3 regions of the Paracerasibacillus soli genome follow, and region 3 is predicted to be linked to each of the others. Evidence: predicted binding sites of a transcription regulator. Region 3 holds the regulator's gene; each other region holds the start of a gene.

Region 1 (3,276 bases), on a different contig from region 3:
TACATTATCATTCGCAACCATGTAATACGATTCATCTACTTCCATTGACGATGATATTCCGATAATTGGTTTCAACACACTCTCCCCCATCCATTTCAATTTTAAAAACTATTCGTAAAGTGAAGTGCTATTATTACAGATGTACCTAGCATCGCTCCCCTACGATTTCACGATAAAACAGATTACGATATCCCCCATGTATGCAATACCCCTTTTTCAATATGTAATGAGAAATGAGCTTGAATGGTGCCAATCGTTTCATCTCGTGCATTTTTAACTGGTGCTTCATGATAATGGGCTAACTTATCCCAGATGACATCATTTCCGATTTGTAATTGATGCAATACTTCCATCGTTGCAACAGTTGTTGCCCTCGCATTACCATCTGCAACTTTAATTGCGACACCAATTCCCGTTTCCTTATCCCCAAAACAATGCACACCTTCTGCACCACCTTTTGCAACAACTCTTCGATTAAAAGCTTGCATCAAATCCGTATCAAATTGTTTTGTACCCGCAACCATTTCCGGAAACATTGTCATCGCCTGACAAACACGGTGTAAGGATTTTTTCCGTTGGTCATTGTCAGTAAGCCAAACTTCCGGTTTCGCAAGTCTCGCATAAGCAAGTGCAACATGCTCTAATGGCATACGATGTACAGGAACACCACAACCATCGACTGACATACCAATTGATTTACACTCAATATCGGCGACCTCCGCAATTACTTCTAATATTTGTTGCTGATATGGATGATTTATTTCTCGATATGTCGCAATGTCAAATCCTTGTTTTTTACAACCAACAAGCATTCCACTATGTTTTCCAGAACAATTACTATAAAGCGGATTTAATTGCTTTCCAGCACGGACTAATGCATCATAGCTTTTCATATCACGTGGCACATGGGTTCCGCATTGCAAATCATAAATTGTTAGTTGTAATTGATCTAATACATGTTGTACCGTTTCGCGATGAATCGGTTCTCCGATGTGACTTGCGCAAAATAGTGCTAACTCTTTTTCACTAAAATGAAAGCTATCCAATGCTCCTGATTCTACAATCGGCACGGCTTGAAAGGGCTTCATCGATGAACGAGCAAAGACTTGTTGCTTTGGATCCCCGTAATGAGCGAGTAAATCCCCTTCTGTATTTACGACCGCAACTGCAATTTCATGTGTACTTTCTAAATATTCACCACGGTAAACTTGAATGGGCTGCTTGCTACTAATCAATGTTATCTCTCCTACATTGTCACAGTTTTTCATCGGAAAACTTTCATGCAATTTTCAGATAAATAAATCGTAACATAATCAAAATTCATTGTCATTTCTAAATAATCATTTTCTATTACAATCCGATAACTCCCATCTGTTACACTACAAAAATGATTTGTATTAATACAGATGAGGTTGCTATAAAACCCTATAGAATCAATAGATTACCGGAAACAAATTGCACATTCATAAATTTGTTACATTTAAATCATGTTATTTATCTTCGCTGTGTTATACTAATGTTAGAGTAATTGTTCAGCATTTCACAAACTTACTCGAAGATCATTTAATATTAGGAGGTATTCCAATGTTAAAGAAACAACAAGCTTGGGCAGACTTTCGCAGTGGTAAATGGCAATCAGAAATTGATGTACGAGACTTTATTATGAAGAACTTTAATCCCTATGTAGGGGACGAATCATTTTTAGCTGAACCAACGGAAGCAACCCGTGAACTTTGGGATGAAGTAATGGAACTATCCAAACAAGAACGTGAAAATGGTGGCGTTCTTGATATGGATACAAAAATTGTTTCAACAATTACCTCACATGGACCAGGATACTTAGACAAAGAAAAGGAAAAAGTTGTCGGTTTTCAAACTGATAAACCTTTTAAACGTTCTCTTCAACCATTCGGCGGTATTCGCATGGCGGTAAACGCTTGTCATGCATATGGCTATGAAGTAGATAAAGAAGTAGAACATACCTTTACTGCATATCGCAAAACACATAACCAAGGTGTATTTGATGCATATACACCTGAAATGAGATTAGCTAGAAAAGCAGGTATTATTACTGGTTTACCTGATGCTTATGGTCGTGGACGAATTATCGGCGACTACCGTAGAGTTGCTTTATATGGTGTCGATCGCCTTATTGCAGACAAAAAAATGCAATTAGAAATTACTGGTGGAAACGGTGTCATGTTAGAAAACGTGATACGTGATCGCGAAGAAATCACGGAACAAATTCGCGCACTTCATGAATTAAAAGAAATGGCCATGTCTTACGGCTTCGATATTTCTAAACCAGCAACAAATGCACATGAAGCATTTCAATGGCTCTATTTTGCTTACCTTGCAGCCATCAAAGAACAAAATGGAGCAGCGATGAGTCTTGGACGTGTATCTACTTTTTTAGATATTTATATCGAAAGAGATTTACAAAACGCCCTTTTAACAGAAGCAGAAGCGCAAGAATTGGTTGACCATTTTGTTATGAAACTTCGTTTAGTTAAATTTGCACGGACGCCAGATTATAATGAATTGTTTAGCGGCGATCCAACTTGGGTAACAGAATCAATTGCCGGAATGACAACAGATGGCACACCACTTGTAACGAAAAACTCATTTCGCTTCTTGCATACTTTAACAAATTTAGGTCCTGCTCCTGAGCCAAACTTAACTGTACTTTGGTCGGAGCATCTACCAGATAAATTCAAACGTTATTGTGCGAATGTTTCAATTGAAACAAGTTCCATTCAATATGAAAACGATGATATTATGCGTGATATTTATGGTGATGATTACGGAATTGCCTGCTGTGTATCTGCCATGACGATTGGTAAACAAATGCAATTCTTTGGAGCACGAGCAAATTTAGCAAAAGGTCTCTTGTATGCGATTAATGGTGGGGTTGATGAAAAGTTACTTATTCAAGTTGGACCTAAATATGCACCAATTACTTCTGAATATCTAGATTATGATGAAGTCATGGAAAAATATGATACAGTCCTAGATTGGCTTGCAGGACTTTATGTTCATACATTAAACGTTATCCATTTCATGCATGATAAATATAGTTATGAACGAATTGAAATGGCATTACATGACCAAACAATTTTACGTACAATGGCTTGTGGTATTGCTGGATTATCGGTAGTTGCTGACTCACTTAGTGCCATCAAGCATGCAAAAGTAAAAGCAATTCGTGATGAAAATGGCTATGCCGTTGACTTTGCAATCGAAGGAGATTTTCCTAAGTACGGCAACAATGACGAT
Region 2 (3,276 bases), on a different contig from region 3:
CCATTGGTGATCCCCCACCTATGGCGATAATAACATCTGGGTCAAATTCCATCATTTCAGTTGCACCACGTTTTACCGTTTCAAATGATGGATCAGCTTCTACATCAGAGAAAATTTTGCAATGTACATAATCAGGACGTTTTCTTAAATAATAAAGTACCTTATCAACATAACCTAGGTCCATCATCATCGGATCTGTAACGATAAACGCCTTCGTGATATTCGGCATTTTAGCCAAATATTGGACAGCATTTTTTTCAAAGTATATTTTCGGTGGGACTTTAAACCATTGCATGTTTACATTTCTCTTCGCCATTTTTTTAACATTAATGAGGTGAACCGTTCCTACATTTGTCGAAACAGAATTACCGCCATAAGAACCACAACCTAATGTGAGCGATGGTAAATACGCATTGTAAATATCACCGATGGCACCTTGGGATGAAGGAGCATTTACAATTAAACGACCCGCCTTCATACGGTGACCAAATTGTTCGATTACCTTTTCATCTTCTGAATGAATAACAGCCGAATGACCAAGGCCACCAAACTCTAACATTTCTTCCGCCCGCATTAAGCCCTCCTCCGTATTTTTTGCTCTGTAACACGCAAGTATTGGACTTAATTTTTCACGAGATAGTGGATGATTTGGCCCAACTCCAGTCAACTCTGCTAGCAAAATTTTTGTATCAATAGGAACCTGAATTCCTGCCATTTCCGCAATCTTTGTTGCACTTAATCCTACAATTGCTGGATTTACTGCACAAGCTTTTTCATCAATAACTAACTTTTCCACTTGAATTTTTTCCTCTTTATTCAAGAAATAGCAATTATGCGTGATCATTTCTTGTTTCACGGATTCGTAAATCTCATTATCAATGATTACCGCTTGTTCTGATGCGCAAATCATACCATTATCAAAAGTCTTAGATAAAATTAAATCATTAACCGCACGTTTCACATTAGCTGTTTTTTCTATATAACAAGGGACATTTCCCGGTCCTACCCCTAATGCGGGTTTACCAGAACTATAGGCAGATTTCACCATTCCAGCACCACCAGTTGCAAGAATTAGTGATACACCGTCATGTTTCATTAATGTTTGCGTTGCAAAAACTGAAGGGGTTTCAATCCATTGGATACAATGCTCAGGTGCTCCTGCTTTTCTTGCTGCCTCATATAATATACGTGCAGCTTCCGAGCTAGACTTTTGTGCAGATGGATGAAAAGCAAATATAATTGGATTTCCAGTTTTAATGGAGATTAGAATTTTGAACATCGTCGTCGATGTCGGGTTTGTGACAGGTGTAACTCCTGCAATGACACCTATTGGTTCCGCAATTTCTACTATGCCCTCATGCGGATTTTCTCCTATAACTCCTACTGTTTTATCATACTTAATATTGTGGTATACATATTCTGTTGAAAAAATATTTTTTATAATCTTATCTTCGTAAACACCACGTTTTGTTTCATTTATCGCTAATTTCGCCAAGGCCATATCTTGATCAAGCCCAGCTAAAGCCATATCTTTTACAATATGGTCAATTTCCTCTTGGCGAAGTTCTTTCATTTGTTTCAAAGCAAGGCTTGCATTTTTAACAAGCTGATCGATATATTTAGCTACTTTTTCCTCTGTCATTTTCTCTTTTACAATACCCATTAACAACGCCTCCTCATTTCATTAAAAATGTATTTGCCAATGCACTTTTTTTCATGAGACCAGTAAGCTTTTATATGTACATGATCCCCCTTTCTTATTTTTCTATCTTAAGCTTAGCAGTTGGTAACGCTGTCATTTCATCGTAAATACGACAAGTTTGTGAAGCGTTTCACAAACTTAAAAATAATTCTTTTCTCACCACAATACTTGTTGTATAATTATATTGTTTTTTTCACTTCATCTACTGATAGAAATATCAAATCTAATAACAGGAGTTACCAATTATGTGGTTTTTGTTTGCACTTATAACAGCACTCGCTTGGGGAGCAGCCGATTTATTTTATAAAAAAGGATCAGACAGCGATGATTCACAAAGTCACTTAAAGATAGTTACGATAGTAGGATTTGTAATGGGAATTCACGCAACGGCCTATATGCTACTAAAAGGTTTGACATTCCATCCTAGTGACATGTTGCTTTATTTACCGGTCTCCGCTCTATATATTTTATCAATGACGATTGGTTACATTGGATTACGATATATGGAATTATCTATTGCCTCGCCTGTACAAAATTCATCTGGTGCAGTTACAGCAATCTTACTTTTCATCTTCTTTACACATCAATTAACATTTACAGAAGTTGCTGGTATTTTAGCTGTTACTATTGGAGTAATTGGAATAGGCTTTTATGAAAAACAAGCAGAAGAAAAAGCGCGTCAACTAACGAATGAGATAATTGATAAAAAATATCAAATTAGTTTTATGGCACTTACCTTCCCTATTCTTTATGCAGTGATAGATGGCCTCGGAACCTTTGCTGATGGGGTATATTTAGATGAACTTTCTCTCATTAGTGAAGATGCTGCATTAATCGCTTATGAATATACATTCCTTATTTGTGGTCTTCTTTCATACTTCTATTTAAAATTTTATAAAAAGGTAGATTTTAAATTATTTAAAGAACGTGATAAAGGGCTTGCAGCAATACTTGAAACAACTGGACAATTTTTCTACGTATTTGCGATGTCTAAAAATGCAATCATTACCGCGCCACTGATTGCTTCTTATAGCATATTCTCAGTCCTACTCTCACGTATTTTCTTGAAAGAGAAGTTACAAAAACAACAATATATTGTAATTGCTATTGTAATGGTTGGGATTGCATTACTTGGCATGTCAGGTGATTAACGCTTTAACGGTTGGAAAATATAAATGAGAACTGATGGCAAAAATTCAGATAATCGTAAAGAACTAGAGTCTCCCTCCCCTTGATGTAAACTCTTTAACTTCATTGCTTAGATTGGATTGGTTGAACGAACAGCCTCTCCAACCTAAGTTAAAGTTTATGAAATTCTTTCATCATCATTCTGCAAGTAAACTATCAACTATTTCCAATACGAGATTGGAATAGACTTAGTTTGAACTTTCTTTTATTTCTTGTATGCGCTCTTCTATTTCCTTTAAAGCTGCAACGTAGTTTCTTTCACCTGCAATCTCCCTTATTTTTTCCTTGTTTTGGCTTGATATAACAAAATTATCAATTTGAATAATCTTATCATCATTTATGATATTTCCATCATCATCAAATGAAATGCTCACATTATATTCGGA
Region 3 (3,276 bases):
TTGATATTTCACTTCAGTTCCAGCATATTTGGAGAAAATAATACGATCTCCTTCTTTCACGTCAAGTGCTACTTTTTCACCGCTATCCGTCACACGGCCTGATCCAACAGCAACAACTTTTCCTTCTTGTGGCTTTTCTTTAGCTGAATCTGGTAATACAATACCGCTTGCTGTTGTTTCTTCAAGTTCTACAAGTTCAATGACAACGCGATCTCCTAGTGGTTTAATCATGTAGACAACCTCCTTAATCCTTTTCCTCATATTTTTATTAGCACTCTTCTATTGCGAGTGCTAACACCAATTAATATATTAATTAATTTATAAAAAAAATGCAAGTATTGTACTTCTTTTTTATGTAAAAATGTCAATTGCTTGTCACATTTAATGTTTTCCTATGTACGATGTGATTTTTAATTTCAACTATTCTCACTATACCCATGCTGAGGCAGCACCCTAAGATATGCGAAGTTTTGTACCGAGGCATTACTGTGAATAAGGGAATTAGCAAATACATACAAGATAGTTTGATCCTGTACATTTTTTTAAAAAGCCTTCATACATTTTGAATGAGTTATAATATACGATATGTACCGTTAATTATGTTAAAATACTTCATACATGTTTTCATACAAAGTATTGAAGATAAAATTAAATCAAGAAGGAGTTTTTCTCATTGGCTAAACGTTATTGGTGGGTCATCATCGCCTACTTCATTATGCAGTATTCAAATTTAATCGTCGTCCCACCCTTACTTAAATGGCTTCCATTTGAAAATGCAACAATCGTAGTATACTATTCTATATTTGCTTTCATTGCTTGTTTAATCGCCGTTTTATTCTTGATGAAACCCGATATGAAGGCGGGTGTAGATGAAAACGCAACTGGCGCGGAATCTACCATAATGTGGATTATCGTTGGTGTATTTATGGCCTTCTTAGGACAAGGTATAGCTGGCGCAATCGAATTATATGTATTCAATGTCGAAACACAATCAGAAAACACACGCTTTATTACAGAAATTGCAAAGTTATTTCCTGCCTTTATCATTATCACAACATTGATTGCACCTATTTTAGAGGAGATTATTTTTAGAAAAATCATTTTCGGTACACTTTATAAGAGAACAAACTTTTTTGTTGCCGCAATTTTATCGGCCTTAGCGTTCGGTTTCATTCATGGAGAGCCAGAGCATATTCTCGTCTATAGTTCCATGGGACTTGTATTTGCCTTTTTATATGTAAAAACAAAACGGATACTTGTACCTATTGCTGTACATATGTTAATGAATGCAATCGCCTTATATTTTAACTTTAATCTCCCAGAAGATATACAACAAAAGACACAAGTAATTTTACACCTATTTGGAGGATAAAAAACAATGCGAAATTCTTTACTTACAAAAGGAATAGTATACTTTCTCATGGGAACCTTTTTCCTATTCATTGCAATACAAAGTGTAGAAGATACCGTGTGGAATATTACAACCCTATTAATTGCAGCCATTGCTACACTGGATTTTGGTTTAGCAATTAGATTGATGATGCTACATTTTAAAACTTCAAAAAAAAGATAATGAGGCTGGGACAGTCTGACATCCTCGTTCAAATACTATAACTAGTAAAAAGTTCCGTGTTTCATACTGCGTGTAGTAGTTGAGGGAGGGGTCTGACACTTTGGTTTTGTCCCAGCCATGTCTATTTAATCATCTTTTTTTAATGGGTAATGTTTTAGAAAATAAACAAGTGCTTGCAATTCAACTGCGAGATCAATATGATGTACCCGAATATGATCAGGCACCGTAATACGAGCTGGTGTGAAGTTTAAAATCCCTTCAATGCCATGTTCAACTAACTTCTCAGCAATATTGTCAGCCTCCGTCGCTGGAATCGTTAAGATAGCCACTTTCACATTACCAACGTGTTCCGCTAGTTCATCTATATGGTAAACAGGAATTCCACCGAAATCCATTCCTACTTTACTTTCGTCTGCATCAAAAGCCATTACGATTTTCGTATTATTATTTTTTAAGAAGTTATATTTTAAAAAAGCAGTTCCTAAATTACCTACTCCAACTAACGCAACCTCGGTTAATTCATCCTGATCTAATGTTTTACGAAAAAACCCAAGCAAATACTCTACATTATATCCATAACCTTTTTTACCTAAAGCCCCAAAGTAGGAAAAATCTCGTCGTATTGTCGCTGAATCAACTTTAACTGCTTCACTCAACTCTTTTGAGGAAACGCGATTTTTCCCCTGGTGCTGTAAATTATTTAAAAATCGGTAATATAACGGTAATCTCTTTGCTGTTGCTTGTGGAATTTTACTTTGTTCCATTATTATTCCTCCTAGCTGCTAGCTGACTTTGTTTATTTCTTCGTTACGAACGTTTGTAATCCCCAGATTTTCCACCTGTTTTTTCTATTAAATAAGTTTGACCAATCGTCATTCCTTTATCAATTGCCTTACACATATCATATATTGTCAAGGCAGCTGCTGATGCTGCCGTTAACGCTTCCATCTCTACACCTGTTTGCCCTTTTGTTTTAACTGTAGATATTATCTCTAATTCATATGTTGCTTCATCTAGTTTCCAATCAAATGTAATGTTTATTCCTTTTAATTGCAAAGGATGACACATTGGAATAATCTGCGAAGTATTTTTTGCCGCCATGATGCCTGCAATTTGTGCAACAGCAAGCACATCCCCTTTTTCAACTGAAAGATTAATAATCTTCTCATATATTTCTTTTGCTACAAAAATACTTGAGCGCGCCACAGCAATTCTTTCCGATTCGGACTTTTCACTAATATCAACCATATGTGCCCGACCTTCTTTGTTAAAATGTGTAAAATCAGTCATTCTCTCACCCCTAAGATAATGAACCTTTTCTTCTACTATACCAATTTTTACAGAAAAATGGTATAAAATCGTGATTATATTCACAAATGTATTGCGTGGAATACTTAATTTAGCTACACTTTAACGACAACTACCATTATAATGATATATATATGATTATCGGGCGTGTTTAAAAAGATAGATAACCGCACTTTCCCTACTTATGGGAACAAAGGCTACGTTCGCAACTTCCTGTTGCAATACCATTGTAACCTACGTCTTTTAGGCCCGAACGAATCGGGCTTTTGACTTTCTGTTAATTGACACTTCCACGCTTGAAGTGATAACCATATAGTCTGTGATAAATAAGGACCGGGTATCATATTTTTGAGCCCTTTAAACTTCCTTATAAATAATGATGCTTTTTTGAGGTG

Evidence for each region. Region 3 encodes Rex, which represses fermentation and respiration genes when NADH is low (regulators of the CRP and FNR family bind a similar motif). Its sites were predicted from a motif close to TTGTGAAATATTTCACAA; they were not measured.
Region 1: the regulator Rex is predicted to act here: its motif matches at 1,529-1,546, upstream of pflB (formate C-acetyltransferase).
Region 2: the regulator Rex is predicted to act here: its motif matches at 1,821-1,838, upstream of adhE (bifunctional acetaldehyde-CoA/alcohol dehydrogenase).

Annotation. Positions count from the first base shown of each region.
Region 1 is NZ_JBHLWL010000067.1:87,056-90,331, forward strand. It holds gene ACFFIS_RS17260 (gamma-glutamyl-gamma-aminobutyrate hydrolase family protein) at 1-75, opposite strand, end outside; gene ACFFIS_RS17265 (asparaginase) at 183-1,235, opposite strand; gene pflB (formate C-acetyltransferase) at 1,585-3,276, shown strand, end outside.
Region 2 is NZ_JBHLWL010000036.1:69,651-72,926, reverse strand. It holds gene adhE (bifunctional acetaldehyde-CoA/alcohol dehydrogenase) at 1-1,663, opposite strand, end outside; gene ACFFIS_RS10515 (EamA family transporter) at 1,948-2,853, shown strand; gene ACFFIS_RS10510 (hypothetical protein) at 3,079-3,276, opposite strand, start outside.
Region 3 is NZ_JBHLWL010000062.1:125,758-129,033, forward strand. It holds gene groES (co-chaperone GroES) at 1-261, opposite strand, end outside; gene ACFFIS_RS16070 (CPBP family intramembrane glutamic endopeptidase) at 674-1,372, shown strand; gene ACFFIS_RS16075 (YdiK family protein) at 1,379-1,573, shown strand; gene ACFFIS_RS16080 (redox-sensing transcriptional repressor Rex) at 1,699-2,337, opposite strand; gene moaC (cyclic pyranopterin monophosphate synthase MoaC) at 2,381-2,863, opposite strand.